One region of the Rahnella aceris genome, then DNA from elsewhere that is predicted to be linked to it. Evidence: predicted binding sites of a transcription regulator. Region 1 holds the regulator's gene; the other holds the start of a gene.
The links. Region 1 encodes PhoB, which activates phosphate uptake and scavenging genes when phosphate is short. Its sites were predicted from a motif close to CTGTCATAAAACTGNCNNAT; they were not measured.
Positions count from the first base shown of each region.

Region 2: the regulator PhoB is predicted to act here: its motif matches at 11,110-11,129, upstream of GW591_RS23430 (MIP/aquaporin family protein).

Region 1 is NZ_JAADJV010000001.1:2,590,468-2,606,690, reverse strand. It holds gene ppnP (pyrimidine/purine nucleoside phosphorylase) at 114-404, shown strand; gene rdgC (recombination-associated protein RdgC) at 463-1,377, opposite strand; gene mak (fructokinase) at 1,587-2,507, shown strand; gene GW591_RS11885 (aspartate aminotransferase family protein) at 2,575-3,888, opposite strand; gene GW591_RS11880 (phosphotransferase enzyme family protein) at 4,167-5,177, shown strand; gene qhpR (AraC-like transcriptional regulator QhpR) at 5,362-6,447, shown strand; gene GW591_RS11870 (ABC transporter ATP-binding protein) at 6,444-7,265, opposite strand; gene GW591_RS11865 (ABC transporter permease) at 7,262-8,026, opposite strand; gene GW591_RS11860 (ABC transporter substrate-binding protein) at 8,038-9,051, opposite strand; gene sbcC (exonuclease subunit SbcC) at 9,291-12,539, opposite strand; gene sbcD (exonuclease subunit SbcD) at 12,536-13,774, opposite strand; gene phoB (phosphate response regulator transcription factor PhoB) at 14,002-14,691, shown strand; gene phoR (phosphate regulon sensor histidine kinase PhoR) at 14,714-16,033, shown strand; gene GW591_RS11835 (helix-turn-helix domain-containing protein) at 16,067-16,223, opposite strand, start outside.
Region 2 is NZ_JAADJV010000008.1:23,395-39,617, forward strand. It holds gene metB (cystathionine gamma-synthase) at 1-1,091, opposite strand, end outside; gene metJ (met regulon transcriptional regulator MetJ) at 1,422-1,739, shown strand; gene rpmE (50S ribosomal protein L31) at 1,910-2,122, opposite strand; gene priA (primosomal protein N') at 2,324-4,519, shown strand; gene cytR (DNA-binding transcriptional regulator CytR) at 4,723-5,751, shown strand; gene ftsN (cell division protein FtsN) at 5,851-6,792, shown strand; gene hslV (ATP-dependent protease subunit HslV) at 6,908-7,438, shown strand; gene hslU (HslU--HslV peptidase ATPase subunit) at 7,451-8,785, shown strand; gene GW591_RS23415 (1,4-dihydroxy-2-naphthoate polyprenyltransferase) at 8,880-9,806, shown strand; gene rraA (ribonuclease E activity regulator RraA) at 9,927-10,412, shown strand; gene zapB (septal ring assembly protein ZapB) at 10,477-10,716, opposite strand; gene GW591_RS23430 (MIP/aquaporin family protein) at 11,294-12,142, shown strand; gene glpK (glycerol kinase GlpK) at 12,188-13,711, shown strand; gene glpX (class II fructose-bisphosphatase) at 13,855-14,865, shown strand; gene emrD (multidrug efflux MFS transporter EmrD) at 14,922-16,115, opposite strand.

The sequences.
Region 1 (16,223 bases):
ACCGCTTTGCGGGCGGTGTCGTCTCGTGCGGATAAAGCGGTAATAATCAGTGACAGAAGGCGCTTTCTGCCCCTAATATGAAGGCTCTGAAATTTATCGCAAAGGGCCAATCTATGTTGAAAAATAATGAGTATTTTGACGGGAAAGTAAAGTCGATTGGTTTTGACAGCGAAAGCACGGGTTCAGCCAGTGTTGGCGTGATGGCCGTCGGTGAATATACTTTCGGCACCGCAAAGCCGGAAGAAATGACGGTGATCAGCGGTTCACTGAAAGTGTTGATCCCGGGATCGCCGGACTGGCAGGTATTTAAGCCAGGCGAGACGTTCTACATTCCGGGTAAAAGTGAATTCAACTTACAGGTCGGCGAAACCACCTCATACCTCTGTAAGTATCTGACTAAATAACTTCTTCAGACACAGAAAAGGCGCTCATGAGCGCCTTTTTTACGTTTTGCATCCGGTCTTAGCGTTGCGCTTCGCCGCCTAATGCCTCGATCAGGTTCTGGATCAGCGCTGCCAGTTCACCGGTCATCAGCACGAAATCTGCATCGAAACGGCCAGCGAAGTCTTCGCGGTCGATATCTTCGTTTTGATCACGAATGACGTCGCTGAATTTCAGGCGCTTAATGCTGCCGTCGTCCGCCAGCACCACGGCGATACGTTCCTGCCAGTCAACCGCCAGCTTAGTCACCAGTTTGCCGTTCTCGATATGCGTGGCGATTTCATCGCTGACCAGCACCTGTTTCTTACAGCGGATCACGCCGCCTTCCTCCAGGATCGCTTTCAGCTCGGCTTCGTCCTGCAGCGTAAAACCGGCGGGGGTATCGCCGGAACGCACCCATTCGGTCAGCGTCAGTTCGATCGGGCTTTCCATGGTCAGCGGCACCACTGGCAGCGAACCGAGGCTTTTACGCAGCAGCGCCAGCATGTCTTCGGCTTTCTTGGCGCTGGCGGCGTCAACCATGATCAGGCCGTTAACGGTATCAATCCACATGAATGTCTGGCTGAACCGGCTGAAGGCGCGTGGCATCAGGCTGTGCAGCACTTCATCTTTCAGGGAATCTTTTTCAGTCTTTTTCAGCTTGCGGTGTTGTTCACCTTCGAGCTGCTCAATTTTGGCCTGTAACTCCTGTTTAATCACCGGAGAAGGCAGGATTTTTTCTTCTTTACGGGCGCAGATCAGGATCTGACCACCGTTGACATGCGTCAGCGCGTCGCCGCCGTGGGAACCCATCGGTGAGACCCAGCCGGTTTTCGACATGTCCTGGCTGCCGCACGGGGTAAAGGTGAAAGCACTGAGCTGTTTTTCCATTTCGTCAGCAGATAACGAAACTTCACGGCTCAAACGGTAAACTAACAAATTTTTAAACCATAACATGGCGTTATCCCTGTCCCGGCGCACTCGTGGTACGCTGAATAAATGAATGCAGGGCGGCATGATAACCAATTGAGCGTCAGCCGTCGTTAAGAAATCGCCGCACCCTGTAACATTGCATAACAGCTTATTCTGGTGACAGTCGCGTCTGGCTTCTAAACTGAATAAACTCAAAAAAACTGACCCTGCAAAGTGTAAAAGGAGAGCAACACGTGCGAATTGGCATTGATTTAGGCGGCACAAAAATAGAAGTCATTGCGTTATCTGATGAAGGTAAAGAGCTGTTTCGCAAACGGGTCGATACGCCGAGAAATGACTACGAACGTACGCTCAAAGCGATTGAAGGGCTGGTGCTGGACGCCGAAAAAGCCACAGGTCAACGTGGCAGCGTGGGGCTGGGGATCCCCGGCACCTTGTCGCCATTTACCGGTAAGGTGAAAAATTCCAACTCGGTCTGGCTGAACGGACAACAGCTGGATGAGGATCTGGCGCTGCTGTTAAAACGCGAAGTGCATATTGCCAACGATGCCAATTGCCTGGCGGTGTCAGAAGCCACTGACGGCGCGGGCGCGGGCCGTCACACCGTATTTGCCGTGATAATCGGTACCGGTTGCGGTTCCGGTGTGGCGCTTCACGGTGCGGCGCATGCGGGCGGCAACGGCAATGCGGGGGAATGGGGGCATAACCCGCTGCCGTGGCAGGATGAAGAAGAAATGCAGTTTGCCCGTGAAGTCCCGTGTTACTGCGGGAAATCAGGCTGCGTCGAGACCTTTGTTTCCGGCACCGGTTTTGCAGAAGACTATTTTCGTTTGTCCGGTCAGCGGCTCAAAGGCGCAGAGATTATTGCGCTGGTGGAGCAGGGCGATGAAACTGCAGAACAGGCGCTCGGGCGTTATGAGCGTCGTCTGGCCAAGGCGCTGGCGAACGTGGTGAATATCCTCGACCCGGACGTGATTGTTTTTGGGGGCGGCATGAGTAACGTGGATCGTTTGTATCAGACGGTGCCGCTGCTGATTAAACAATGGGTGTTTGGCGGGGAATGTGAAACGCCGATCCTCAAAGCCGTACACGGTGATTCGAGCGGCGTACGCGGCGCTGCCTGGCTTTGGCCGCAATCACGTTTCGCGTTGTAAGCCATTATCCGTTTATCAACTTCAAGGGCGCAGATTTTGCGCCCTTTCCGTTTGTAACCCGCTTCAGTCAGAACATCTTGCTCAGAACGTTTTCCAGTGCATTGACCAGGATCTGGCTGTGTTCTGCGGTAAAGACCAGCGGCGGGCGGATCTTCAAAATGTTGGCATGCGGGCCGGAGGCGCCAATCAGCACGCCTTCTTCGCGCAGTGCGTTGACCACCGCCAGCGCGGTAACGGAATCCGGCCCGCCGTTTTCGTTGACGAAATCGACGCTGACGAACAGTCCTGCGCCACGCACGCTGCCAATCGCCGGGAAGCGTTGAGAGAGTGCGTTGATGCCGTCAAGAATGGCTTTACCCGCCAGCCCGACACTGGCAATCAGATTTTCCTGCTCGATGACTTCCAGCACCGCCAGCCCGACCGCAGAAGACACGGTATTGCCGCCGAAGGTATTGAAATAGCTCGATTCACTGCCGAAGCGTTCCAGGATGTGCGGCTGAATAGTGATGCCCGCCATCGGGTGTCCGTTACCCATCGGTTTGCCGAGCGTCACGATATCTGGCAACACGCCGTGGCGCTGGAAGCCCCACATATGTTCGCCGGAACGGCCATAGCCCGGCTGGACTTCGTCGGCGATATACAACGCCCCGGCTTCGTGAATAACGTCGATGGCTTCTTTCAGAAAACCGGCCGGATCGAAGAAACCGCCGTCGCTGGTGAAGAAGGTGTCGATCATCAGGGCCGCCGGTTTGATGCCATGGCGATCCATATCCGCCAGTGCGGCACGGATGTCGTTGGCAAAGCGCTTGCCAACTTCAGCCGGGTTAGCCGGATGGTGAACCGGTGCCGGAATCACCCGCGCATCACCGTTCACTTTAACGTATGGCCCCATCGAGGCCGATAGCCCGGCAATCGCTTTGGTCATGCCGTGATAACTGAATTCGGTGACGATAACGCCGGTGCCGCCGGTAAAATCTTCGGCGATACGCAGCGCCAGATCGTTAGATTCGCTGCCCGTGCAGGTGAACATTACCTGGCTCAGCTCAGCGGGCATGGTGCCCACCAGTTTTTCGGCGAAGTTCAGGACATTTTCATGCAGATAACGGGTGTGCGTGTTCAGCGTGGATGCCTGACGCACCAGCGCTTCCAGCACATGAGGATGGCAATGGCCAACGGAAGGCACGTTGTTGTAGACGTCGAGATAACGGCGGCCATCAGCGTCATACACCCACACGCCTTCGCCGCGCACCAGATGCACTGGATTCTTGTAGAACAACTGGTAAGCCGGGCCCAGCAAACGACGGCGGCGTTCTATCATCGCCAGATTGTCGGCTGAAATATTGCCGCTGCTGGCGGCATCAAACGCATTGGTTTTCAACATGAGAGTCATCTCCTGACAGGCGGTTTCAACGTCACTGCCGGTGTGCAAAAAAATGCCATGACGGCGGAAGGTGATTTGATAATGCGCCGGGGAAAGCGGTAAAACTTGACCTCAGCGCGCTGACTGCTGTGCGTTGCAGTCAACTTTTCGCCGTCAGCGCGTCACGCGTGTTTTGCGGTCAACATTTGCTGTTCCTGAGTCAAGCGACGAAAACGCGCCCCTTCCATTCTGGCTATCCGCAATATCGATTTGATTTAACCGGTACGGAGTGGAACCTGATGACTGCAAAACAATCTGACATGCTCGATGACACCAGCCTGAATCTGCTGGCAACAGAAGCATTGCGCCGCTATTCCCCTGATCTGCAAGGGCATCTTTCGCTGATCTGCCGGTCGGAAAATGCCACTTTTTTACTGCGCTGCCCCGACGGCGAACGTTATGCACTGCGTGTTCACCGGGGTGGCTATCACCAGCGGGATGAAATAGAGAGTGAACTGGCGTGGCTGGATGCGCTGCGTGAAAGCGAGATTCAGGTGCCTGAGGCAGTAAAAGGGCGGGATGGTACCGCTGTGCAAACTGTCGCGGTGAGCGAAACTGAAAACCGCAATGTGGTGATTTTTCGCTGGATTGAGGGCGAAATGCCAACCACGGATGTGGATCCGCGGGCGTTTGCTCAGTTGGGGGAAGTGACTGCGCGCCTGCATCAGCACAGCCGTCAGTGGCCGCATCCGGCCGGGTTTCGCCGTATTATCTGGGACAGCGATACCATGGTCGGCCCGCACGGTCACTGGGGCCGCTGGCAGGATGCGCCGGGCATGACGGCGGCCGGGATCCCGCTGATTGAAGAGACGCTGGCGCACACCGGCAGCGTGCTGAAAAGTTACGGCAAGAGTGCACAGCGCTACGGGCTGATCCACGCCGATCTGCGCCTGACGAATTTACTGTTGCACAAAGGTGAAACCCGGGTGATCGATTTTGATGACTGCGGTATGGGCTGGTATCTGCATGATGCGGCGGCGGCGATCAGTTTTGTTGAACATCATCCGCGGGCGCAGGCGTGGGTCCGCCACTGGCTGGAAGGTTACGCACGTATTTGTCACGTGAGCGATGCCGATCTGGCGGTGATCCCGACACTGATTATTCAGCGGCGGATTCAGTTGCTGGCCTGGCGCGGATCGCATGCCACCACGGAAATGGCGCAAAGCCTTGGCAATGAATGGGAACAAGAGAGCCTGCGCCTGTGCCGTGAGTATCTGGCGAAGGCACATCATCCCTTTGTGATCGGATGAAACTGCACGAAAAGCGGGCGCCGTAGCAGGGCGCAGGCGCGGCTGGCAAAACTGCCGAAAATTTATCTCATTGTATTGCATTGGTTTATCACCCGGAGATGTGAAGCAAGGTGCTGGTACGGAACTTGCAATTCTCTTTTATTACCGACACTTTTTATTGCCGACATAAAGGGAGTAAAAGACGATGCAGACAGGCCTTTCTTCTACGGCTTCCGGAGCCGGTTTCAGCAATGCGCTGAACGCGCTGACGCGCAGCAATGACAGCCACCGGGGGGTGCTGGCCGCAGCCGCCAGCGGCCTGAGCGATTTTATTCAGGCCAAAGGGGCAGATGTCGATCGTGTGCTAGGCATCTGCCACATCAATCCTGAATTGCTGCAACAACCTACGCTGAGTCTCGGGCTGACTAATTACTGTCAGGTTCTGGAAGAAGCGGCGGCGCAGTCAGGTTGTGATAACTTCGGTTTGCATTACGGGAAACAGTTCAAACCGCAGTCATTAGGGCTGATTGGCTACATCGGTTTATGTTCTTCTTCGGCAGAAACCGCGCTGCAAAACGTAGTGAATGCCTTTCCCTTTCATCAGCACAATACGCTGACGCGGCTGGTGGATAAGGGGGATCATTACCGGTTCGATTATCAGGTGCGGCACGGCAGCATTCTGTGCAGACGGCAGGATGCGGAACTGACGCTGGGGATGATCCTCAATTTATTGCGTCACGGGCTGGGGAAAAACTGGGCGCCGCGTGAGGTGCATTTTGAGCATCCGCGTCCGCAGCAATGGCATGAACACTGCAAAGTATTTGATGCGCCGGTGTATTTCGATCAGCCGTACAATTCCCTGCTGATCGTCAAACGCGATTTACAGCGGGCGATGCCGGAACGGGATCAGACGCTGTTGCTGGTCATGCAGGATGCGATCCGCCGTCTGAATGCGGATGCGCCGTCGCAGCAGTCGGTCACCGACAACGTGCGATCGCGGGTACGTCAGGCGTTATTACGCGGCGAGCCGGTGCTTGATGAAGTGGCCGAAAAAATGGGTATGTCGCCGAGTTCGCTGCAACGCCGCCTGCGCGAACAGAACCTGACGTTTACCCAACTGGTGGATAACGTCCGTTGCGAACTGGCGACGCATTATCTGCAACAGCAACAACTGCCGATTTCCGAAATGGCGTTGCTGCTAGGGTATTCCGAAGTCAGTGCCTTTTCGCGGGCTTTCCGCCGCTGGTTTGGCGTCAGCCCGCGTCAGTGGCGGCAGACTGCCGCCAGCTAAAGCGCCATCTCCCGTTTAAAGACTTCCAGCGTGTGCGCCTTCACGCGGATAAATTCCGGGTGGCTCATGATTTCCGACCCTCGCGGGCGCGGCAGGTCGAACGGCACGATTTCCGCAATCTGCGTCGGCCGTCGCGTCAGCAGTAAAATCTCATCCGCCAGAAATACCGCATCTTCCAGGTCATGCGAAACAATCAGCATAGTGACGCCGGTCGCCAGTTGCACTTCCTGTAATTTATCGCGGATAAACAGCGTCATCTCGAAATCCAGCGCCGAGAAAGGCTCATCGAGGAACATCACTTCCGGACGCGTCGCCAGCGCCCGCATGATGCACACGGTTTGCTGTTGTCCGCCGGAAAGCTCATACGGATAGCGTTTCAGGTCGAAACGGATATCAAACATCTGCGTCAGTTCTTCGACCCGCGCATTCACATCCGCTTTGCTCATGCCGTGGCGTATCAGCGGATAGGCGATGTTGGCGCGGGCGCTCATCCACGGAAACAGCGCGTCGCGGTAGTTTTGAAACACATAGCCGATGGTGGTTTGCGCCAGCGTTTTGCCGTCGAACAGAATGTCGCCTTTATCTACCGGGATCAGCCCGGCGATCATGTTCATTAAGGTCGATTTACCGCAGCCGTTCGGCCCGAAGATCGACACGATCTTTCCACGCGGTAAGTCGAGATTCAGGTCGGTATACAGCGGCTGTCCGGCAAACGCCTTGCTCAGCCCGCGGATCGTCACATGGGTGTCCGGTCGCGTGGCATATTGCGGCAACTGCGGGCCTTTATAATCAGGGTTCAGCGAGAGAGGGTGCGTCATGCTTTGCTACTCCAGTGGACGGTTTTTTTCTCGATCAGCAAAAAAGCCAGATTGAGCAGATAACCCAGCGCGCCGGTGATCAGGATCGAGGCGTACATATCTTTGATGTTAAACACCTGCTGGGCATCGATGATCCGGTGGCCGAGGCCGGTTTCTGATCCGATAAACATTTCGGCGACGATCACGATCACCAGCGCGATCGACACGCCGGTGCGCAGGCCGACAAAGGTTTGTGCCAGGCTTTCCATCAGCATGATGTCTTTGAAAATATGCCAGCGGGAAATTCCCATTACTTTGGCGGCCATCAGGCGCGTTTTTTTGGCATTCATCACGCCGTATGCGCTGTTGAACAGGATGACCAGCACGGCGGCAAAGGCAGCAATGGCGATTTTGTTGGCGTCAGTAATCCCGAAAATCAGCATAAACAGCGGGATCAGCGCAGACGACGGCGTGGAGCGGAAGAAGTCGATCAAAAATTCCAGGCTGCGGTAAACCTTTTCATTGCTGCCCAAAATTACGCCCAGCGGCACGCCAATTACGGCGGCAAAGGCAAAAGACACCAGCGTGCGGTAAAGGGTTGCGCCGATGTCGGTGCGCATGGACGCGTCGGAAAATGACTGGAACATGTAGCCGATTGTCTCGACCGGCGAGGGCAGAAGCACGGGATTCAGCCATTTTGCGCTGACGGCCAGTTGCCAGAATAAAAACAGCAGTACCGGGCCGACCAGCGGCAGTAACCTTGAAGACCAGCGTGAAGTCATCCTGTTTCTCCTTATCCCTGATAGATCAGCGAAGCGACATCCACCGGCTTGCTGAAGATTTTTCTTTCCGTAAAGACGTCATAAAACTTCTGGAACCATTGCAGGTTGTCGCCTTTCAAATCGGGATACATCACGAAGCCCGGCAGCGGCACTTCTTTGACCAGCGCCGGTTCAATGCTGGTGTAACCGGCGACGTTTTCGCGCGCTTTATCAGGGTGAGCCGCAATGAATTCCACCGCTTTCTGATAAGCGGCAATAAACTTTTTGGTTTCTTCCGGCTTGCTGGCGATAAAACTGGCGTTCAGTGCCGCTGCGCCGCCGAACCACGGGGCGTCGGCGTTGCCGAGCACGTATTTAGAAATAACGCCGGTTTCGAGTGTGCGCGAAAGGTTTTTCATGCGTCCGACAGTGCCGGTCGGTTCGAGCGTATATACGCCGTCAATTTGCCCGGCGGCCAGAGCAGGCGCGTGTTGTCCGACCGGCAGTTCAATGACTGACGGATTAGTGAAGCCATTTTTCTCCAGAATAATTTTTGCCATCGTGACGTTCTGGATCCCCGGACCGCAGGCGATTTTCTTGCCTTTCAGGTCACTGATAGCTTTTGCCGGGCTGTTGAGCGGCACCAGAAATTCATCTAACACCAGCGTATGGTTTGACGGGTTAGAACAGATAATTTTGAACAGACCCGGTGAGGTGATCGCCCCGAGTCCCAGCGCGCCGGTTGCCGTGCCGTTGGCGCAGCCGTGGATCCTGCCGGTGATCATCCCTTCGACAATTTGCTGGGCACTGGCGAATTTAACGCCTTTCACATTCAGCCCGGCTTGTTTAAAAAAGCCCTGTTCCAGTGCCACATACAGCGGCAAACCACCGACAATCGGCCAGTAACCAATACGAATTTCATCGTCGTCGGCTGCAAAAACTGACGTCGGGATCATTCCGCCAAGGGTGGACACTCCGCCGGTAATGGCGAGCCATTTCATCAGCTGGCGACGTTTTTTATCAACTTCAGGTTTGATGTTTTTCATTGGCGGTTCCCTAAGCGGTTATGAGGACGTTGCAACTTGTACTGCAACTTGTATACATAACGTTAAGCACAGGGCGTGCCAGTTCGTTCCGGCAGCGGGAATAAACGTAAATTCAGCAGGTTGAGGAAAAAGCGCGCACTGAACTGGTGCGATTTTTGTGCACGCTTTCACAAAAAGGATCCACCGCAGGGCATGCAGCTAGCAATTTATCTAGCAACCTGCCCGGCAGTGGCGAGGGATCAGACTTTAAATTCACTGCTCAGGCGGCTGACGCCCAGACCGTTCACTTTGGTGACTTTGATTTGTACCGGAATGCGGTCTTTCATTGCTTCGACATGGCTGATCACGCCGATGGTTTTACCCGAGGCATTCAGGCTGTCGAGCGCATCCAGCGCGGTATCCAGCGTGTCGGCATCGAGCGTACCGAAACCTTCGTCGAGGAACAGCGAGTCGATACGGGTTTTATCGCTGACCAGATCGGACAGCGCCAGGGCCAGTGCCAGGCTGACCAGGAAGCTTTCGCCGCCGGATAGCGTGCGGGTATCGCGCACGGCATCGGCCTGCCAGGTATCGACCACTTGCAGTTCCAGCGCATCGCTGGTTTTGCGCTGCAACAGATAACGTCCGTGCAATTTTTCCAGCTGGCGGTTGGCCAGATACACCAGATGATCGAGCGTCAGACCCTGCGCGAATTTACGGAATTTCGCACCGTCGCTGGAGCCAATCATCTGGTTGAGATAACCCCAGTCATCACAGGTCCGCTGCGCCTGCGCAATCTGTGCAATCAGCGTCTGCTGACCATGGTGGCGTTGCTTGTCGCTTTCCAGCTGATTTTTCACTTCGCCCAGACGTTGTTGCAGGACTTTCAGTTGTTGTGCCAGCTCCGCCTGTTGCACCGTCAGGGCGTTAAGATCACTGTCGGTTTCACTGAGATGTGCAGGACGGGCAAGCTGATGTTTTTCGAGCTGCTGACGGGCATCCGCCAGTAATGCCTGCGCCTGTGCCAGTTGTTGTTGCAGATGTTCTTTGCGTTGCTGAAGCTGCTGGCGCAACGCGTCGTCGAGCAGCGCCAGTTTCACTGCGGCTTCATCCGCAAATCCGCTGGCGCTCAATGCCTGCTGCCACGCCTGTTCCACCAGCGTCAGTTGTGCGGCGGTCTGTAACTGTTGCTGCTGCGTACTGGCCAACTGACCGGCCAACTGGTCGCGCTGTTCCTGCGCCTTATGCAGCGCGGTCTGGACATCACTCAGCGCTTGTTCTGTCGCCTGTTGTTGCTGATGTAAGTGCTCGCGAACCTGAGCAACCTGACGCTCTCCGAACAGTTCGAGGCGTCGGGCATTCAGCTCAGAAAGGGATTTTTCACCTTCCGCCAGTTGCTTTTGCAACCGCACGAGGTCTTGCTGAGATTTTGCCTGCATCTCTTCCAGCCGGGTAACGCGCTCTGTCAGCAAGGCACTTTGCTGCTGCACTTTCTGCTGTGCATTCAGTGCGTCGTTCAGAGCATCTTTGGCCTGTTGCAGAGCCCGCGCCAGCTGTTCGTGCTGGCTCAGCCGCGCCTGCGACTGCTGCTCTTCCTCATCGCGGGCGGTCAGCCATTGCGTGATGTCGGCGGTATCATGCAGCGTAAACGTCAGATTCAGCGGCGCACTGAGTTGTTGCCAGTTCAGGGTATGCGAATTCAGTTGTTGCTGATCCTGCTCAAGCTGAGTTTGCAGCCGTGTTTGTTGCTCTTTCAGGCCTTTAATTTTCGCCGCCAGTTCGATACCGCTGGCTTTTGCTGCATCGAATTCCAGTTGCATTTTCTCGACGCGCTGCGCGGTTTCAGAAGGTTTAACCTCCTGATAATGTTCAATCGCCGGATGTGATGTCGAGCCGCACAGCGGACAGGCTTTGCCGCTTTGCAAATTCGCGCGTTCGGCTTCAAGACTGACGATCAGCATTTCCTGTTTATGCAGCGCCTTGACGTCGTTCAGATGTTCCAGTTGTTTCTGACATTGCAGACGGATCGCGCCCAGACGCAGTTCTTCTTCGGCCAGCAGCGTCTGGTACTGCGCAAAATCTTTATGCTGTTGCTGCACGCGCTGGTTCAGTTGCGGGAAGATTTGCGAGAGTGAAAACAGCTGCTGCCGCACCGGCCGGAGCTGCATGAGTTCGGTTTGACGTTTCTGTAACACTACCTGCGGGTACTGTTTTTCCAGTTCAGCCTGACGTTGTTGTGCAACGTTAAGGGCTTCAGTCAGCGCGGCCTGACGGGTGTGATGCTGGCGGCTTTCCTCATCCAGTTTCTGACGTTCCGCCGTGATTTGCTGCAGCGTCGCGCTATGTTCACCAGCCTGTTTCTGCGACTCGCTGACCGCCTGTTGTGTTTCCACCAGCGATTTGCGCCATTGCGCGATTTCGCTATCCAGTGGCAGGATTTTTTCTTCGATCAGCGTCTGCATCTGACGCTGTTCTTCCGCCTGTTTCTGCCGTGCAGTGTGCGCCTGTTCCACCGCCAGACTCAGCGGCGTCATCTGTGCAATCTGCTGCTCCTGCTGCTGCGTCAGTTGTATCAGTAATTGCTGAAGGCGCTGCGCGTCATCCTGACAGCGCTGGCGATCATTGAGTAACGGACGCAGTTTTTCTGCCGGTTCGCTGCGCGCCAGTTGCTGTAACTGCGGCGCGGCGGCCAGATTTTCCTGCTCTGCGGCGGTCAGTTGTTGCTGAGACTGCTGCTGTTTTTGCTGCACCTGCTGCCACTGTTGCAGCCAGTTCAGATCCTGCTGGCGCTGCTGCGCCTGCTGACTGAGGCTGATTTCCTGCGTGTTCAGTTCAGCACGTTGTGCTTCCAGCGTCTGGCGCTGTTCTTCGCTGAGCAGTTCGATTCCGGCCATGCGCTGATGCAGACCGTCCAGCGCAATGCGCGCTTCTTTATGTTGCTCAAACACGCGTTGAGAAAGCAGACCGTAAATCTCGGTGCCGGTCAGTTCTTCCAGCAATTCGGCGCGGTCGTTGGCATCGGCATTCAGAAACGCGGCGAACTGCCCCTGTGAAAGCATCATGGATTTGGTGAAACGGCCGAAATCCAGCCCGGTCAGTGTGGCGATGGCATCGAGTTTATCGCGCACTTTATCCGCCAGAATTTTGCCGTCGGCCAGTAACGCCAGCTCGACTTTCGGTGCCTGCAGATTGCCGTCAGGGGAATTTTTGGCGCGGCGCTGGCTCCAGAAAGCGCGGTAACCCACACCTTTGACTTCAAACTCCACCTCGGCCAGCGATTCTGCGGTGTGGCGGGTCATCAGTTCATTCTGGCTTGGTGTAATGTTCAGCCGTGGCGTCTGATGATAAAGCGCCAGACAAATGGCATCGAGCAGGGTGGTTTTCCCCGCACCGGTCGGACCGGTGATGGCGAATAATCCGTTGCTGGCAAACGGCTCGGCGGTGAAATCAATTTTCCATTCGCCTTCCAGCGAGTTCAGGTTTTTTAAACGCAGGCTGAGAATTTTCATTGTGCGCTGTCCTCCGCGTTCTGACCGTTGGTAACCTGTTCAACCACCTGCGCAAACAACGTGCGCATCCGAGCCTGACGCGGCTCGTCAGGGGCCGGTTCCAGCGCCAGTCGTCGTTCAAACACGTCGCTGACGCTCAGTTCGCTGAGGGTTTCTTTTTCCTGCTGCTCAATACTGTTGATGCGCTGTTCTTTGCTGCGGCGTAACAGCACGACTTCTACCGGCAGATCTTCCGTCAGCGCCTGAATGCGTCGCTGGATGTCGCTGAGATAATCCTGGGTGGAGACTTCAATATCGAGCCACACCGGTTTGGCCGGATCACCGCCTTCGAACTGTGCCAGTTGGTGTTCAATCTCCACCAGCGAGCCTTTGATTATCTGCATCGGCTGGAAAACCGGGATTTCCAGTGTGTCGATGGCGTTGAGCGTCGCACCATCAAAATCAAGTAAGTACACACTTTTAGCTTTGCTCAGTTCGTCAAAACTCAGGGCAATCGGCGAGCCGCTGTAACGGATATGTTCGGTTTTGGCGACGCATTGTGCACGGTGAATATGACCCAGTGCCACATAATCGACCGGCGGAAAGGCCTGCGCCGGAAACGCATCGAGCGTACCTATATAGATGTCGCGCACGGAATCAGAGGTACTGACACCGACAGTCGTCAGATGGCCGGTCGCAATAATAGGCAGCGGCATGCCCAGTTCGTCACGTCTGGCCTGCGCAGCCTGCCAGAGCGCGTCATAATGCGCGGCGATGGCTTCCTGCAATGCCAGTTGCTTGTCGCTGCCGGACTGTCCCGCCTGGCTGGCGAGCAGATCACGCGGGCGTAAAAACGGGATAGCGCACAGTATCGCGCCGGGTTTCCCGTCACGCTGACTGAGCACTAAAATCTGTTCAGAAAGGTTTTCACCGACGGTGGCAATCACCCGCGTATTCAGGCAGGAAAGGAGCTCGCGCGATTCATTGAGCGTGGCGACAGAATCGTGGTTACCAGCCAGCACCACCAGCTGGCAGCCGGTTTGCTGTAATTCCACCACGAAGCGGTTATACAATTCGCGGGCATAACTGGGTGGGGAACCCGTGTCGAAAATATCGCCCGCGACAATCACGGCATCGACCTGATGTTGCTGCACCTGACCGGTCAGCCAGTGCAAAAATGCCTGATGTTCGGCTGCACGGCTTTTAGTGAAAAAGTACTGGCCGAGATGCCAGTCTGACGTGTGGATCAGGCGCATGAGACTCCCGTATGAACCCTGGATGACGACAATGGGGTAAAGTATAAACGTCGGCAGGGGAAGCTGTCCCCGATAAATCAGACCAATTTCAGCAAGATGGCCGGAAATTATCTGTCATAGTTGACTGTAATGAACCATTCTTTTCATTCATAAATCTGTCACAAAACTGACGCATAATGGCGCCCGCAATCAAATAAAAGATCGCTAACCTATTGGCAGGACCTACGATGGCTAGACGTATATTGGTGGTTGAAGACGAAGCTCCAATCCGTGAAATGGTGTGTTTTGTACTGGAACAAAATGGCTATCAGGCCGTAGAAGCTGAGGATTTTGATTCAGCGATTGGGCAGCTTGTTGAACCTTACCCTGAACTGATCCTGCTTGACTGGATGTTACCTGGCGGTTCCGGTATTCAGTTTATTAAGCATCTTAAACGTGAGGCACTGACCCGCGAAATTCCGGTGATGATGCTGACCGCACGCGGTGAAGAAGAAGATCGGGTGCGCGGCCTTGAAGTGGGTGCCGATGATTACATCACCAAACCGTTTTCTCCGAAAGAACTGGTTGCCCGCATTAAAGCCGTGATGCGTCGCATCTCGCCAATGGCGGTGGAAGAAGTGATCGACATGCAGGGTTTAAGCCTGGATCCGTCGTCTCACCGGGTAATGGCCAACGAGCAGGCGCTCGATATGGGGCCGACCGAATTTAAGTTATTACACTTCTTTATGACCCATTCCGAACGTGTATACAGCCGCGAACAGTTGCTCAATAACGTCTGGGGCACTAACGTTTATGTGGAAGATCGCACGGTTGACGTGCATATTCGTCGTTTACGTAAGGCGCTGGAAACCAGTGGACATGACAGAATGATCCAGACTGTTCGTGGTACCGGATACCGTTTTTCAACGCGTTATTGAGCCCTCACAGCGGAGAATCTGTGTGCTAGAACGTTTGTCATGGAAACGACTGGCGGGTGAATTGTTTCTCTTTTGCCTGCCAGCGTTAATTCTCGGTATCTTCGTCGGCCATTTCGGCTGGCTCCTCCTGGTGTCGCTGATGGCGGCACTGGGCTGGAATTATTACAACCAGCTTAAACTCTCTCACTGGCTGTGGCTCGACCGCAGCATTACGCCACCGAATGGGCGCTGGAGCTGGGAGCCGCTGTTTTACGGGCTGAACCAGATGCAGATACGCAACCGGCGTCGCCGTCGGGAATTAGGTCAGCTCATCAAACGTTTTCGCAGCGGTGCCGAATCGCTGCCGGATGCCGTGGTGCTGACCACTGAAGATGGCAATATTTTCTGGTGTAACGGACTGGCGCAGGATTTGCTCGGTTTCCGCTGGCCGGAAGATAACGGGCAACATATCTTCAACCTGCTGCGTTATCCGGAATTCCGGCTGTGGATCCAGACCCGCGATTTCAGCCGGGCGCTGAATTTACAACTCAATAATGAGCATTATGTCGAATTTCGCGTCATGCCTTATTCCGAAGGACAACTGCTGATGGTGGCACGCGACGTGACCCAGATGCGTCAGCTTGAAGGCGCACGGCGTAACTTCTTCGCTAACGTCAGTCATGAACTGAGAACCCCATTGACGGTATTGCAGGGGTATCTGGAAATGATGGAAGACGCCAAGCTGGAAGAGCCTTTCCGCACTAAAGCGCTGGATACCATGCAGGAACAGACGCGGCGCATGGACGGGCTGGTGAAGCAGCTGCTGACGCTGTCGAAAATCGAAGCCTCAGCGAATATTGATTTGCACGAGAAAGTCGATATTCCGGTGATGCTCGGCATGCTCGAACGTGAAGTGCAAACGTTAAGCAACGGCAGGCATGAAGTGGTGTTTCGCGTAAACGACAAGCTGAAGGTCTTTGGTAATGAAGATCAACTGCGCAGCGCGGTGTCGAACCTGGTGTATAACGCGGTTAACCACACGCCAGCGGGGACACGGATTGAAGTCAGCTGGCAACAAACGCCGCATGGCGCACAGTTCCAGATCAGCGACAACGGACCGGGCATTGCGCCGCAGCACCTGCCGCGCCTGACCGAACGTTTCTACCGCGTCGATAAAGCCCGTTCACGTCAGACCGGCGGCAGCGGACTGGGACTGGCAATCGTCAAACATGCGCTCAGCCATCACCACACGAAACTTGAAGTCATGAGTGAAGTCGGCGTCGGTACCCGGTTTATGTTTATGCTGGCGCCGAAGTTGATTGTTCCTCAGGAACAGGCCAGCCAAAGCGGCGTAAAGGGATAAAAATCAAGCCACAGCAACAAGCTGTGGCTTCTTTTAGCAGATGATCTGTAAACCTTTTTCTTCAATTAGCATCAGTAAGATCAGCGCCGCTCCGGTGGGTTTGGTTTCATCCCGCTCCCATTTTTGAATGCTGTTGGCGGACATATTGATGAGTCTTGCCAGTACGCCCTGACTGATTTTTTCTTTCTCA
Region 2 (16,223 bases), on a different contig from region 1:
ACAGAAATACGGAGCAAGCTGTCAGAAATCCCGGCGGCTTTGCGCGCTTCCGGCGCCATGCCAGCATGTGTCATGGTCGCGGTATGAGAAATCAGGCTTTCGACGCCTCCCAGTGATTCTGCGAGGGTAAATAACTTCAATTCTTTCAGGAAATGGCGCAACTGAGCTTCATCTCCGTTAAATTCAAAACTGATCATGGCACCAAAGCCACGTTGCTGGCGGCAGGCAATTTCATGTCCCTGGTTTTCCGGCAGCGACGGATGATACAGCTTTTTGACCTGCAATTGTTTTTGTAAATAAGCAACAATTGCCAGTGCATTTTCCTGTTGCTGTTTCACGCGAACCGTTAACGTGCGCAAACCGCGCAATAACAGATAGCTGTCAAAGGCCGCAGCGGTAACGCCAATGTTGTTCGCCCACCAGGCGAGTTCTGTCGCATGTTCTGCGGTCTTAGATATTACCGTACCGGCGACCACATCAGAATGCCCGTTCAGATATTTAGTACATGAATGGACGACTAAATCCGCACCAAGCTGCAATGGATTTTGCAACGCCGGACTCAGGAAGGTGTTGTCCACCACTGTCAGGGCACCGGCGGCGCGGGACGCGTCGCAAATCGCCTGAATATCCACCACACGCAGCAAAGGATTGCTCGGCGTTTCAATCAGCACCAGCTTCGGTTTTTCTTTCAGCGCATCGGCCAGCGCCTGTGGATCACCCTGATCCACAAACAGCACGCGATACGCGCCACGTTTGCTCAGGCTGTCGAACAAACGGTAACTGCCGCCGTAGCAGTCGTGCGGCGCAACCAGTAAATCGCCAGGTTTCAGAAAGACCGTACACACCAGATGAATGGCTGACATACCGCTGCTGGTCAGAACCGCACCGGCGCCGCCTTCCAGATCAGCCAGCGCACGCTGGACAACATCCCGTGACGGATTGCCGCGACGTGAATAGTCATGGGCTCTTGGCTGGTTGAAATCTTCAAAGTTATAGGTACTGGAAAGGTAGATTGGCGGAACTACACAACCATATTGCTGATCATTGTTCAGGCCACTGCCCACGGCAATGGTGGCTTGCTTGTGCGTCATAATCGTTTCTTCCTGACGAATTGCGAAGGATGAGGATATAAAGAGTAACGTCCGGATTTATAGACGTCAATACATCTGGACATCTAAACTTCTTTGCGTATAGATTGAGCAACAGCGCAATACCCGCTAAAATTATGGCGTTAATGAAGATGTCAGGCAGATCTGTCGTGCCGGGAGACGTAAGCTCAAGGTAACAAAATGAACAGTGCCGCAGGGAAAAACGTGAAATGTCCCTGTTAAATTCCGACATTTACTTAGTGAGAACAGTGAAAATCGGGCATAATCACGCGGTTTTCAGAATTTTATTTTTTGATAAATTTAAGGTGTCCCATGGCTGAGTGGAACGGCGAATATGTCAGCCCTTACGCTGAACACGGTAAGAAAAGCGAACAAGTTAAGAAAATCACGGTATCCATTCCGCTGAAAGTCCTCAAAATTCTCACCGATGAACGCACCCGTCGCCAGGTAAACAACCTGCGTCACGCGACCAACAGTGAATTATTGTGTGAGGCTTTTCTGCACGCCTTCACCGGTCAGCCTTTGCCGAATGACGAAGACCTGCGTAAAGAACGCAGTGACGAAATACCGGAAGCGGCGAAGATCCTGATGCGTGAACTGGGTGTGGATCCTGATACCTGGGAATACTGATCGCAACATCGCAAAGATGTGCTGAAAGACCGTGCGGCTCCCGTCGCGCGTTTTTTCAGTATCTGCGCGAAGAAAGAGAGTGCGGGAACGGGCATTTTATCTGGCGGGACGTCAAACGACAGGTAACAAAAAAGGCGCCAAAGGCGCCTTTTTTTGCTCTCAAGCGAAGCTTATTTGCTGCCTGGAACGCTGAAACGCTTGTTGAAGCGGTCAACGCGGCCACCGGTAGCCACTTCACGTTGCTTACCAGTGTAGAACGGGTGGCATTCGCCACAAACGTCCAGGTTCAGATCGTGACCCACAGTTGAGTGAGTTTTGATAACGTTACCGCATGAGCAAGTTGCAGTAACTTCTACATATTTAGGGTGAATACCTTGTTTCATGGAAAACCTCTTCTTAAGGCCGCGTCGCTATCCAACCCTGTTCTGTCAGACACCACGCGTAGTGGATGATAGGCTTTGAGTACGAAATGCACCAAAGGCGGCGAATCATACAGAATCTCTGACAACCGCGCAATCATGTTCATGCATTTCGAAGGACACAGTGTACACTATCTCGTCATTTTTTTATAGTCTGGACCCCCAATGCCTGTTGCCCACGTTGCTTTACCCGTCCCGCTCGCCCGTACTTTCGACTATCTGTTGCCGCCTGATATGCAGGTTTCAAAGGGTTGCCGGGTCAGTGTGCCTTTCGGAAAACGCGACGCCATTGGCATCGTCACTCAGGTCAGCGACTTCAGCGAATTTGGCCTGGAGAAACTGAAACCGGTGCGGGAAGTCCTCGACAGCTCCAGTCTGTTTACCCCTGATCTGTGGCGCATCTTGTTTTGGGCCGCCGACTATTACCATTACCCGATCGGCGAAGTGCTGTTCCATGCGCTGCCGGTATTGTTACGTCAGGGGAAAGCCGCTGAGCTTACACCGCTGTGGCAATGGTTCGCCACCGAGGAGGGGCGCGCGACGCCGCTCGACAGTCTCAAACGTGCGCCAAAACAACAGCAGGCGATGGCAGCACTGATGCAAAAACCGTTGTATCGTCATCAGGTTGCCGATCTTGATCTTACCGATACGGCCCTGCAGGCATTACGAGCCAAAGGGCTGACGGATTTACGCAGTATTGCGCCCGCCACGCACGACTGGCGCCAGGATTTCTCGGTGATCGGCGAACGTTTACGACTCAATACCGAGCAGGCCACCGCCGTCGGCGCGATCCGCAGTGAAGATCAGCAATTTTCCGCCTGGTTGCTGGCCGGTGTAACCGGCTCAGGTAAAACCGAAGTGTATCTGAGCGTGCTGGAAAACATTCTGGCGCAGGGTCGGCAGGCGCTGGTGATGGTGCCGGAAATCGGCCTGACGCCGCAAACCATCGCACGTTTTCGCGAACGTTTCAGTGCGCCGGTGGATGTGCTGCACTCCGGCCTGAACGACAGCGAACGCCTCGCCGTCTGGCTGCGGGCGCGCAATGGCGAAGCGGGCATCGTCATTGGCACCCGTTCATCGCTGTTTACACCGTTTGCGCGCCTCGGCGTCATTATCATTGATGAAGAACACGACAGTTCTTATAAGCAGCAGGAAGGCTGGCGCTATCACGCCCGTGATCTGGCGGTGTACCGCGCTCACGCTGAAAATATCCCGATTATTATGGGCTCGGCAACCCCGGCGCTGGAAACGCTGCACAATGTTGAACTGGGGAAATATCGTCAGCTCAAACTGACCAAACGTGCCGGAAATGCCAAACTCGCCCGTCAGAATTTGCTGGATTTAAAAGGGTTGCAGCTGAAAGTCGGGCTGTCTCAACCGCTGATCCAGAAAATGCAGGAGCATCTGAAAGCCGATAATCAGGTCATGCTGTTCCTCAACCGCCGCGGCTATGCGCCTGCCCTGCTTTGCCATGAGTGTGGCTGGATAGCCGAATGTCAGCGCTGTGATCACTATTACACTCTGCACCAGAATCAGCGTCAGTTACGCTGCCACCATTGTGACAGTCAGCGCGCCGTGCCGCATCAGTGTCCGCATTGCGGCTCAACACAACTGGTCTCGGTCGGCGTCGGTACAGAACAGCTGGAAAACGAACTGGCGCCGTTGTTCCCGGATACGCCAATCACGCGCATTGACCGCGATACCACCAGCCGGAAAGGTTCGCTGGAACAACACCTGAATGAAGTCCATCGTGGCGGCGCACGTATTCTTATCGGCACCCAAATGCTGGCAAAAGGGCACCACTTCCCTGATGTTACGCTGGTGTCATTGCTGGATGTCGACGGCGCGCTGTTCTCGGCAGATTTCCGTTCTGCCGAGCGCTTTGCCCAGCTTTATACGCAGGTTTCAGGCCGTGCCGGACGTGCAGGCAAACAGGGTGAAGTCGTATTGCAAACTCACCATCCCGAACATCCGCTGTTACAGGTGCTGTTGCAGCAGGGCTACGACGAGTTCGCCAGACAGACCCTGGCGGAGCGCAAAAGCGTCTTCCTTCCTCCTTATACCAGCCACATTATGATCCGCTCGGAAGACCACGATAATCAGCAATCTGCGCTGTTCCTTCAGCAGTTACGTAATCTGCTCGAATCCAGTCCGCTGAAAGATGATTCGCTGTGGATCCTGGGGCCGGTTCCTGCCTTACAAGCCAAACGCAGCGGACGTTTCCGCTGGCAGCTTTTATTGCAGCATCCTTCACGGCGCGTTTTGCAGCATCTGATCAAAAGCTCTCAGCCGCTGATTTCAAGTCTGCCGCAAGCCAAAAAAGTGAAATGGACACTGGATGTCGATCCGATTGACAGCTGATTCCAAAAGCGAATTTGCGTGAATAGTCAGGTTTTTTGCGTGATGCATCGAAAAAAGCATCTGGGTCACACTTTTAATGCAAATTAGGTAACAAATCCTACTCACATTCTGTTTAGAATGTGATGAGCTACACATCATGCGTAGCCAGGTGAGGAATGTTGATGTTGTTGTCTCAGTTTGATGCTGTTGCAAGGAGAGAGACGTTGGAGCACAAGAAAGAATTACCCGCCGCAACAATGAAAGATGTGGCTGAACAGGCAGGCGTTTCAACAGCAACCGTATCCCGTGCATTAATGAATCCGGAGAAAGTCTCCGCCGCGACTCGCCAGAAAGTTGATCAGGCCGTCATGGCCGTCGGTTATTCTCCTCATGCCCTGGCCCGCAACCTGAAGCGTAATGAATCACGCACTATTTTGGTGATCGTCCCCGACATCTGCGATCCGTTTTTCGCCGATCTGATCCAGGGGATCGAGCGCACGGCCGCCGAAAGCGGTTATCTGGTGTTGATCGGTGATTGTGCTCAGCAAAATCAGCAAGAGAAAACCTTTATCAATCTGATCATTACCAAGCAAATTGACGGAATGCTGCTGCTCGGCTCTGATTTACCTTTCGATGCCAGCAAAGAAGAACAACGCAATCTGCCGCCGATGGTGATGGCGAATGAATTTGCGCCGGAACTTGAACTGCCGACGGTCCACATTGATAACCTGACGGCCGCGTTCGAAGCTGTGCATTATCTTCTCAAGCTGGGGCATCAGCGTATTGCCTGCATCGCCGGGCCAAAGCATATGCCATTGTGCCAGTACCGTTCACAAGGTTATGTGCAGGCGCTGCGCCGCAACGGACTGAGCGTCGAGAGCAAGCTGACCATTCATGGTGATTTCAGCTATGAATCGGGGGCGCAAGCCGTCACCGAGTTGATGGCCCTGCCCGTGCCGCCGACGGCGATTTTCTGCCACAACGATGTGATGGCGATTGGTGCCATGTTCCAGGCGAAAAAAATGGGTCTGCGCATTCCGCAGGATTTGTCGGTTGTCGGTTTCGATGACATCAAGGCCAGCCAGTATACCGATCCTCCGCTGACGACCGTTGCGCAGCCGAGATTCCAGCTTGGCCGTCAGGCCATGTTATTATTACTTGAGCAGTTACAGGGAAATCCGGTACAAAACGGTTCGCTGCTGCTTGATAGCGAGCTGGTGGTGCGGGAAAGCACTGCGGCCCCAAAAGCGTGAGTCCGATTTTATGCTGTTCAACAGTTTTAATTTCAGTAAATGTTCAGGGTTGAGTAACATGACGCACTTCTTCATTCATCACGACACAGCGAAACGATAGTGGCACAAAGAGACTATGTAAGCCGTGGGCGCTCAGGAGCGCGGCGGAAAAGTACCAGCCGGAGTAAAAAACGCAGTTCCACAACGATCTCCAAAACCATGGTGGTGTTAGCCGTTGCGGTACTGGTGGTGTTTGTCGGTGGCCTCTATTTTATTGCGCACAATAAACATGAAGAAGCGACAGTGTTGCCGACGCACGCTGTCCGTCCGGGTAATGGATTGCCACCTAAGCCAGAAGAACGCTGGCGCTACATTAAAGAACTGGAAAACCGCCAGATGGGCGTCACCACGCCGACAGAACCGACGGCGGGCGGACAGGTCGAATCCAAAACACAACTGACGCCTGAACAGCGCCAGCTTCTCGAACAGATGCAGGCCGATATGCGCCAGACACCAACACAGTTGTCTGAAGTGCCGTATAACGACCCGAATCAGGCCACGCAGGCACCAGCGCATACTCAGCGTCAGGTTCAGCAACAGCAGCCGACGTACGCGCAGCAGCAGCCGGTAACTCAGCCGCGTCAGGTTCAGCCACAGCCAACGTATACGCCGCAAACGCAGCCGGTACGTGCGCCTCAGGCCCAGGTGCAAACGCAACCCGTTCAGCCAAAACCGAAGCCGCAAGTGAAAGAGCCGGTGAAAGAAGCACCGAAACCGCAACAGCCAGCCACCATTACCCAGGCTGAGCCGGAAAAACCGAAAGCACAGGAAAAAACCCAGCGCTTTGTGGTTCAGTGCGGTTCGTTCAAAGGATCTGAGCAGGCGGAATCCCAGCGCGCCAAGCTGGCATTCGAAGGTTTTGAAGGCCGGATCACCACCGGCGGTGGCTGGAGTCGCGTCGTCATCGGCCCGTACAACAGCCGTTCTGGTGCTGACAGCACACTATCGCGCCTCAAAGGCGCTGGCATCTCCGGTTGCATTCCCGTCGCAACCGGGGGTTGAAAACCCGTAATCCTTCCCCAATCTATACTTTCAATATGCCCCGTAAGTTTGTGAGACACGTTCAGTGTCCCGCAAACCTGCGGGGATCTTTTCCGTCTGCAACGAGGAACCGCTCGTGACAACAATTGTAAGTGTACGCCGCAACGGCAAGGTCGTTATCGGTGGTGATGGCCAGGCCACATTGGGAAATACCGTCATGAAGGGCAACGTCAAAAAAGTACGTCGCCTGTATAACGACAAAGTGATCGCGGGCTTTGCTGGCGGCACGGCTGATGCCTTCACGCTGTTTGAGCTGTTCGAACGCAAACTGGAAATGCACCAGGGTCATCTGGTGAAAGCCGCCGTTGAACTGGCAAAAGACTGGCGTACCGACCGTATGTTACGCCGTCTGGAAGCCCTTCTGGCCGTGGCCGATGAAAACGCCTCGCTTATCATCAGCGGTAACGGTGACGTTATCCAGCCTGAAAACGATCTGATTGCCATTGGTTCCGGTGGCCCGTATGCCCAGGCTGCTGCACGCGCGTTGCTGGAAAACTCCGAGCTTGAAGCGCGCGACATCGTCGAAAAATCGCTGAGCATCGCCGGTGACATCTGCATCTACACCAACCAATTCCACACTATCGAAGAATTGTCTTCTAAAGCGTAAGGATCGAAAATTATGTCTGAGATGACCCCGCGCGAGATCGTCAGCGAGTTAGACAGTTACATCATTGGCCAGGATAAAGCGAAACGCGCCGTGGCTATTGCTTTGCGTAACCGCTGGCGCCGGATGCAGCTTGATGAAGCGCTGCGCCACGAAGTCACCCCGAAAAATATTCTGATGATCGGTCCGACCGGTGTCGGTAAAACCGAAATTGCCCGCCGTCTGGCGAAGCTGGCTAACGCGCCGTTCATCAAAGTAGAAGCGACTAAATTCACGGAAGTCGGTTACGTCGGTAAAGAAGTGGATTCCATTATCCGCGACCTGACCGATTCCGCCGTAAAAATGGTGCGCCTGCAATCTATTGAGAAAAACCGTTATCGTGCTGAAGAACTGGCCGAAGAACGTATTCTGGATGTGCTGATCCCGCCAGCGAAAAACAACTGGGGACAACCTGACGAAGCGCAGGAACCTTCTGCTGCACGCCAGAACTTCCGCAAAAAACTACGTGAAGGCCAGCTCGACGACAAAGAGATTGAAATCAGCCTGGCATCCGGCCCGATGGGCGTGGAAATCATGTCCCCTCCGGGTATGGAAGAAATGACCAATCAGTTGCAGTCGATGTTCCAGAGCATGGGTGCTCAGAAACAGAAACCGCGCAAACTGAAAATCAAAGAAGCGCTGAAGCTGCTGATCGAAGAAGAAGCCGCGAAACTGGTGAACCCGGAAGATCTGAAAGAACAGGCAATCGAGGCCGTTGAGCAACACGGCATCGTGTTTATCGATGAGATCGACAAAATCTGTAAACGTGGCGGCCAGAGTTCAGGTCCAGACGTCTCCCGCGAAGGTGTTCAGCGTGACCTGCTGCCTCTGGTGGAAGGCTGTACGGTGTCTACCAAGCACGGCATGGTGAAAACCGATCACATTCTGTTTATCGCTTCCGGCGCATTCCAGACGGCCAGCCCGTCAGACCTGATCCCTGAGTTGCAGGGTCGTCTGCCTATTCGTGTGGAACTGCAGGCGCTGTCGACTGAAGACTTCGAACGCATACTGACCGAGCCAAGTGCTTCGCTGACTCATCAGTACAAAGCATTGATGGCGACCGAAGGCGTAACCATTGATTTCACCGCTGACGGTATCCGCCGTATTGCGGAAGCCGCATGGCAGGTGAACGAAACCACCGAGAACATAGGTGCGCGTCGTCTGCATACCGTTCTGGAGCGTCTGATGGAAGATATCTCTTACGATGCCAGCGAAAGCAACGGTATCTCCATAAACATTGATGCAGATTATGTTAGAAGCCACCTTGACCAGCTGGTAGCTGATGAAGATCTGAGCCGTTTTATCTTATAATTTGCTCATACGTTCCGAAAGTGATCTTCAGGGAGGCGTTTGCCTCCCTGATTTTTTTAGATTTCGGACTGATTCTTCACCTGAGAAATCACCTATGAGCACAATCACGCCTTTCACTCCGACAACCCCCGCCCGCGCCTGGCTCGAAAGCCTGCGCCCGAAAACCTTGCCACTGGCGTTTGCTTCTATCGTTATGGGTTCTGCCATTGCCAGCCTGCAAGGCGTTTTCCATCCGCTCATTGCACTACTGGCGCTGCTGACTGCGGGCTGTTTGCAAATTTTGTCAAATCTGGCGAATGACTATGGCGATGCCGAGAAAGGCAGTGACACGCCGGAACGCGTCGGGCCCTTACGCGGCATGCAAAAGGGCCTGATTACCGCCGGGCAGATGAAGCGCGCGATTATCCTGACCATCGCGCTGACCCTTATCTGCGGTACTGCGCTTATTGCCGTGGCCTGTCATAAGCCTAGTGACGTGGTCGGGTTTCTGATCCTCGGCTTGCTGTCGATTGGCGCCGCCATTACCTATACCGTCGGCACACGACCTTATGGCTACATGGGACTTGGCGATATTTCCGTGCTGATCTTCTTCGGCTGGATCAGTGTCGCAGGGACGTTTTATTTACAGGCAGGCTATTTCGACTGGATCGTAATGCTTCCGGCGACGGCGACAGGTTTGCTGTCCACTGCGGTACTCAATATCAATAATTTGCGCGATATCGAAACCGACAGCGCCAACGGCAAGAATACCCTGGCGGTTCGCCTCGGGCCGGTTAACGCACGACGCTATCACGCCATCATTCTGACCGCCGCCGTGCTGTGTCTGGTGATTTTCTCCGCCCTGCACCTGCCTCACTGGACCGGCTGGCTGTTTATCCTGGCGATCCCAATGCTGGCAAAACATCTGATACGGGTGATGAAATCGACAACATCCACTGAAGTCCGCCCGTTGCTGGAACATATGGTAAAAACCGCGTTGCTGACTAACGTCTTGTTTGCAGTGGGTCTGTTGCTCAATTGAGTAAAGTTGGCCTGATGTGCGTTTATCAGGTCGCTTTTCACATTTAACAATTGATGATTTTGCCAACATCCGCCGGAAAGGGATATACTGAACACTCATGCAGCAACCAGATGAAATCCTATGAAATACGATACTTCCGAACTTTGCGACATCTACCATGAAGAAGTGAATGTCGTTGAACCCTTGTTCTCCAACTTTGGCGGCCGTACTTCATTTGGCGGGCAAATCACCACCGTGAAATGCTTCGAAGATAATGGCTTGCTTTATGACCTGCTGGAAGAAAATGGCCGTGGCCGTGTATTAGTGATCGATGGTGGCGGTTCTGTTCGTCGCGCACTGCTGGATGCCGGACTGGCACGCCTTGCATTGCAAAACGAATGGGAAGGCATCGTGATTTACGGTGCAGTCCGTCAGGTTGATGATCTCGAAGAGCTGGATCTGGGTATCCAGGCGATGGCGGCTATCCCGGCTGGCGCAGGCAGTGAAGGGATTGGCGAAAGCGACATTCGTGTCAATTTCGGCGGCGTCACCTTCTTCTCCGGCGACCATCTTTATGCCGATAATACCGGTATCGTGCTGTCCGAAGACCCGCTCGATATTGAGTGATTTCCTTCTGAGCACAATAAAAAAGGACGCCTTGGCGTCCTTTTTTATTTGGAATATGAAGTAATTAAACTTCTTCCATTTTTCCTAACAATGCACGCAGACGATCCTGCCATACGTGTTGTTCTTCTTTCAGCTGCGCATTTTCACGCACCAGAGACTCATGGTTGCCGCTGGCTTGCTGAACTTCCTGAGACAGGGTGTTGTTCTGCTCTTTCAGTTCTTCGATTTCCATCTGCAACAGAGTAATGGTATCAATCGCTTGCTGAACTTTAGCTTCTAATTTCTCAAATACTTCAAATGACATTTTTCGGTCCCCTTATGTTCGCAAGGCGCACATCTTATGTTCTGCCGCATCGTCCGGACACGGCTCAAAAATTCCTGCACTCCGTCGATTTTTATAACGAATTCATCAGAGAATTGCGCAAAACCAGCGTGTGTCTTAACGGGTGATTGTATGTAGCCAGCTTTGTTCTGTCTACCCGCAACCCCTTTATCCACGCAGTCTGTTGCAATTTAACAGCGCCGGGTATCAGGAAATGCTTAAAAAGCAGCGTCACACACCAGAAATACTGTTTAATGCCGAATAACCTTAGCCGCTGCGCGGGAAGGCATGTTGATGTTCGTTTGTCACAAATGGCGGCTGAAAATGTTAAATCATGGACTTTTTGCGCTGCATCAAGTTCCAGCAATACGCGAAATCGCTCATTTTTATGACGCGACACACAAAATTTGATTTCGCTATTTCTCGTTTATGCTCGTTAACGATAAATTCACATTACGTTCTCATTTAATGATGAACGCCAAAATCCGATTACGTTCACAAACGACATAACAGAAAAATTATAACTAACCATTAACATCATCCTTAGCAGGATCAAACTATGAGCCAAACCATGAGTTCCACATTAAAAGGTCAGTGCATCGCTGAGTTTCTGGGTACCGGGCTTATCATTTTCTTTGGTGCGGGCTGTGTCGCAGCAATGAAACTTGCCGGGGCAACCTTTGGCCAGTGGGAAATCAGTATTATCTGGGGTCTGGGTGTGGCAATGGCCATCTACCTGACTGCCGCCATCTCCGGCGCACACCTGAATCCGGCGGTGACCGTCGCACTTTGTTTGTTTGCAAACTTTGAAGGACGCAAAGTTCTGCCTTACATCATTGCGCAAGTCGCGGGAGCTTTCTGCGCCGCCGCACTGGTCTACGGCCTTTACTACAACCTGTTCTTCGATTTTGAGCAAAGCCACAACATGGTGCGCGGCAGCGTCGAAAGTCTGGATCTGGCCGGTATTTTCTCTACCTATCCAAACCCGCACATCAGCGTATTGCAGGCGTTTCTGGTAGAAACGGTGATTACGGCCATTCTGATGGCGCTGATCCTCGGACTGACCGATGACGGCAACGGCATTCCACGTGGTCCGCTGGCGCCATTGCTGATCGGTATCCTGATCGCGGTTATCGGTGCCTCCATGGGGCCACTGACCGGATTCGCCCTGAACCCGGCACGTGACTTTGGTCCGAAAGTCTTCGCCTACTTCGCTGGCTGGGGCAAGGTTGCCTTCACCGGCGCGCGCGATATTCCTTATTTCCTGGTGCCGATTTTTGGCCCGCTGCTCGGTGCTTCTCTGGGTGCCATCGCGTATAAAGCGCTGATCGGCCGCCATTTGCCAAATCAGATTAATGAGCCGGCAGAAGAAAAAGCACCTCAGCCATCCAAACAGCGTAAGGCCTGATCGGCTAAACTGTTCCACAGCTTACTCATTCGCAGGATGAATATTATGTCAGCAGATACGACTCACGAAAAAAAATACATTGTTGCACTCGACCAGGGTACAACCAGTTCACGCGCGGTAGTGCTGGATCACGATGCCAATATCGTCAGCGTGTCACAACGCGAATTCACCCAGATCTACCCTAAGTCAGGCTGGGTTGAGCACGACCCGATGGAAATCTGGTCATCGCAAAGCTCGGTGCTGGTGGAAGTACTGGCGAAAGCCGACATTAACTCCGATCAGATTGCCGGTATCGGTATCACCAACCAGCGCGAAACCACCATCGTGTGGGAAAAAGAAACTGGCAAGCCAATCTATAACGCGATTGTCTGGCAATGTCGCCGAACTGCTGACATCTGCGAAAAACTGAAAAAAGACGGTCTGGAAGAATACATTCGCCATAACACCGGCCTGGTTATCGACCCTTACTTCTCCGGCACCAAACTGAAGTGGATCCTCGACAACGTTGAAGGTTCTCGCGAACGCGCTAAACGCGGCGAACTGCTGTTCGGCACCGTCGACACCTGGTTGGTCTGGAAAATGACGCAGGGACGTGTTCACGTGACGGATTACACCAACGCTTCGCGTACCATGCTGTTCAACATCCATGATCTGCAATGGGATGAGCGCATGCTGGAAGTGCTGGATATTCCGCGTGAAATGCTGCCGGAAGTTCGCTCTTCTTCTGAGATTTACGGCCAGACCAACATTGGTGGTAAAGGCGGTACGCGTATTCCTATCGCTGGCATCGCAGGTGACCAGCAGGCGGCGCTCTATGGTCAGCTGTGTGTACAACCTGGTATGGCGAAAAACACCTACGGCACTGGTTGCTTCCTGCTGATGAATACCGGTACTGAAGCGGTCGCCTCTAAAAATGGCCTGCTGACCACCATCGCCTGCGGCCCGCGCGGCGAAGTGAACTACGCGCTGGAAGGGGCCGTGTTTGTCGGCGGTGCGTCCATTCAGTGGCTGCGTGACGAACTGAAACTGATCAGCGACGCAACTGACTCCGAATATTTCGCCATGAAAGTGAAAGACACGAACGGCGTTTACGTAGTGCCCGCCTTTACCGGCCTCGGCGCCCCTTACTGGGATCCGTATGCCCGCGGCGCAATCTTCGGTCTGAGCCGTGGTGCGAACAGCAACCACATCATCCGCGCGACGCTGGAATCTATCGCTTACCAGACCCGCGACGTACTGGATGCCATGCAGGCAGACTCGGGCGCTCGTCTGCAGGCACTGCGTGTGGACGGCGGTGCGGTGGCCAACAACTTCCTGATGCAATTCCAGTCAGACATTCTTGGCACCCGCGTTGAGCGCCCTGAGGTGCTGGAAGTCACCGCGCTGGGTTCTGCTTTCCTGGCAGGTCTGGCCGTCGGCTTCTGGAACGACCTGGAAGAAGTGCGCAGCAAAGCGACCATCGAACGTGAATTCCGCCCAAGCATTGAAACGACGGAACGTAATGTCCGCTATAAAGGCTGGCAAAAAGCGGTGGCACGCGTTCGTTCGTGGGAAGATCACGACGAGTAATCGCCAGATATTATCGCCAACACCCCTTTCTGAAACTCCCCATCCGGGGAGTTTTTTTATGCACCTTTCCCGTTGTGCTAAAATCTGCGCCACAGATGAGCCTCGCCTCACCGACCTCTTTTTTTCTTTCTACAGGCTTTCCAATGAAACGTGAATTAGCAATCGAGTTCTCCCGCGTGACCGAAGCTGCCGCGCTCGCCGGTTACAAATGGCTGGGTCGTGGCGATAAAAACCTTGCCGATAACGCTGCCGTTCAGTCCATGCGCATCATGCTCAATAAAGTCGATATCGACGGTACTATCGTGATTGGCGAAGGGGAAATTGATGAAGCGCCGATGCTGTATATCGGTGAAAAAGTCGGTACCGGCAACGGCGACGCGGTGGATATCGCGGTCGATCCCATTGAAGGTACACGCATGACCGCCATGGGCCAGTCCAATGCACTGGCTGTGCTGGCAGTTGGCGACAAAGGTTCGTTCCTCAATGCACCCGACATGTACATGGAAAAGATCGCCGTCGGGCCGGGCGCAAAAGGCGCAATTAATCTCGAACTGACGCTGGCAGAGAATCTGGCCAATATTGCTAAAGCGCTGGATAAACCGCTGACCGAACTGACCGTCGCTGTTCTGGCAAAACCCCGTCACGACGACGCCATCCGCGAAATGCTGGCGTCAGGCGTGCGTGTGTTCGCATTCCCGGACGGCGATGTGGCGGCGACAATCCTGACCTGCATGCCGGAAAGTGAAGTGGATGTGCTGTATGGCATCGGCGGTGCGCCGGAAGGCGTGATTTCCGCTGCGGTGATCCGTGCGCTGGATGGCGATATGCAGGGCCGTTTGCTGGCGCGTCATGATGTGAAAGGCGATACACCGGAAAACCGTCGTATCGGCGAAGAAGAGCTGGCGCGCTGTAAAGCGATGGGGATCGAGGCCGGTAAAGTGCTGCTGCTGGATGATATGGCGCGTAACGATAACGTGATTTTCTCCGCGACCGGTATTACCAAAGGCGACCTGCTGGAAGGCATCAGCCGTCAGGGAAACATGGCGACCACCGAGACGCTGCTGATCCGCGGAAAATCCCGCACCATCCGCCGTATCCGCTCGACCCATTACCTCGACCGAAAAGACGCTGCGCTGCACGAATTTATTATCTGATCAACTTCCTTCCGGTCATCAAAAAGCAGGGCCATCAGCGCCCTGCTTTTGCACCATCAGGCAGTATGTCCTTCATGCTGGCTACGGTTCGACATCGGCCACCAGCACAGTAAAATCAGCAATGCCATCGTAAACATCAGTAACCCGAGGCTGAACTGACCGGTTTGCGGCAACATCGCCGACATCCATGCTACCAGCCCTGACCCCATATTCTGCAATCCGCCAACCAGCGCACCGGCCGCGCCCGCCAGATACGGGAAAGGCTCCATTGCACCGGTGGTCGCCAGCGGGAACAACATGCCAGCGCCAAAGAAAAACAGCGAAGCCGGCACCACCAGCGTCCAGATATTCATGATACCCAGCCAGCCAGGGATCCACATCGCCAGACCGGCCAGCAGACAACTGATGACCGAATGCCACATCAGTTGCTGGAAACTTTTCTCCGCCCGCCCGGCATACCAGGCACCAAAGAAGGCAGCAGGGATCGGCAGGATAAACAGTACGCTGACCATCACACCGCTCAGCCCGAGGACACCGCCCATCAGCACACCGCAACTGGCTTCAAACACCGCCACACCGGCCAGTGCACCGACCAGCATCACCAGATAGCGGCTGAAATTGGCGTCGGCCAGCAATAAACGCAGGCTGCCCAGCATGTTGCGCGGCGGATGGTCGGCAGTGAATTCCGGACGAGTTTCCGGCAACCAGCGGTACATCGAAAACGCCACACCGGCGCACAGAATCAGCAGGAAACCAAAACTGGCCCGCCAGCCTAACCACGCTGACAGTGCGCCACCAATCACCGGCGCCAGCAGCGGGCTGATCAGAATGCCCATGTTCAGCAGGCTGTTGGCATGGCGCAACGCGCCGCCACTGTAGAGATCACGCGGCATGGTTCTCGCCATTACGCCCGCCACACCGGTGCCCAACCCCTGAATGGCTGCAAAGGCGATCAGCATATTCAGGCTCGTTGACATCATCGCGCCCGCCGCACCAATCAGGAAAATCATCAGGCCGGTGAGGATCACCGGTTTACGGCCAATATTATCGGAAAGCGGGCCGTAAACCAGTTGCGAGCCGCCGTATGTCAGCAGATAGGCTGCCATCACCCGCTGTACCGCGCCCGGTTTCACGGCCAGACTGGTGGCCATGTCCGCGATATTCGGCACATAAATGGTTTGTGCCATTTGCCCGACAGCCACCAGCAAAATGAGCATGATAAGCAGGTGGATATTTTCCAGATTTTTCATTTTTCAGTTCATTATCAAATAAGATTGGAAAAGTGCAGAACAAATAACCAGTAAATTCAGCCAGACTACAGCGGCGCATAAGTTAACAAATTAATATGAATAAGCGAG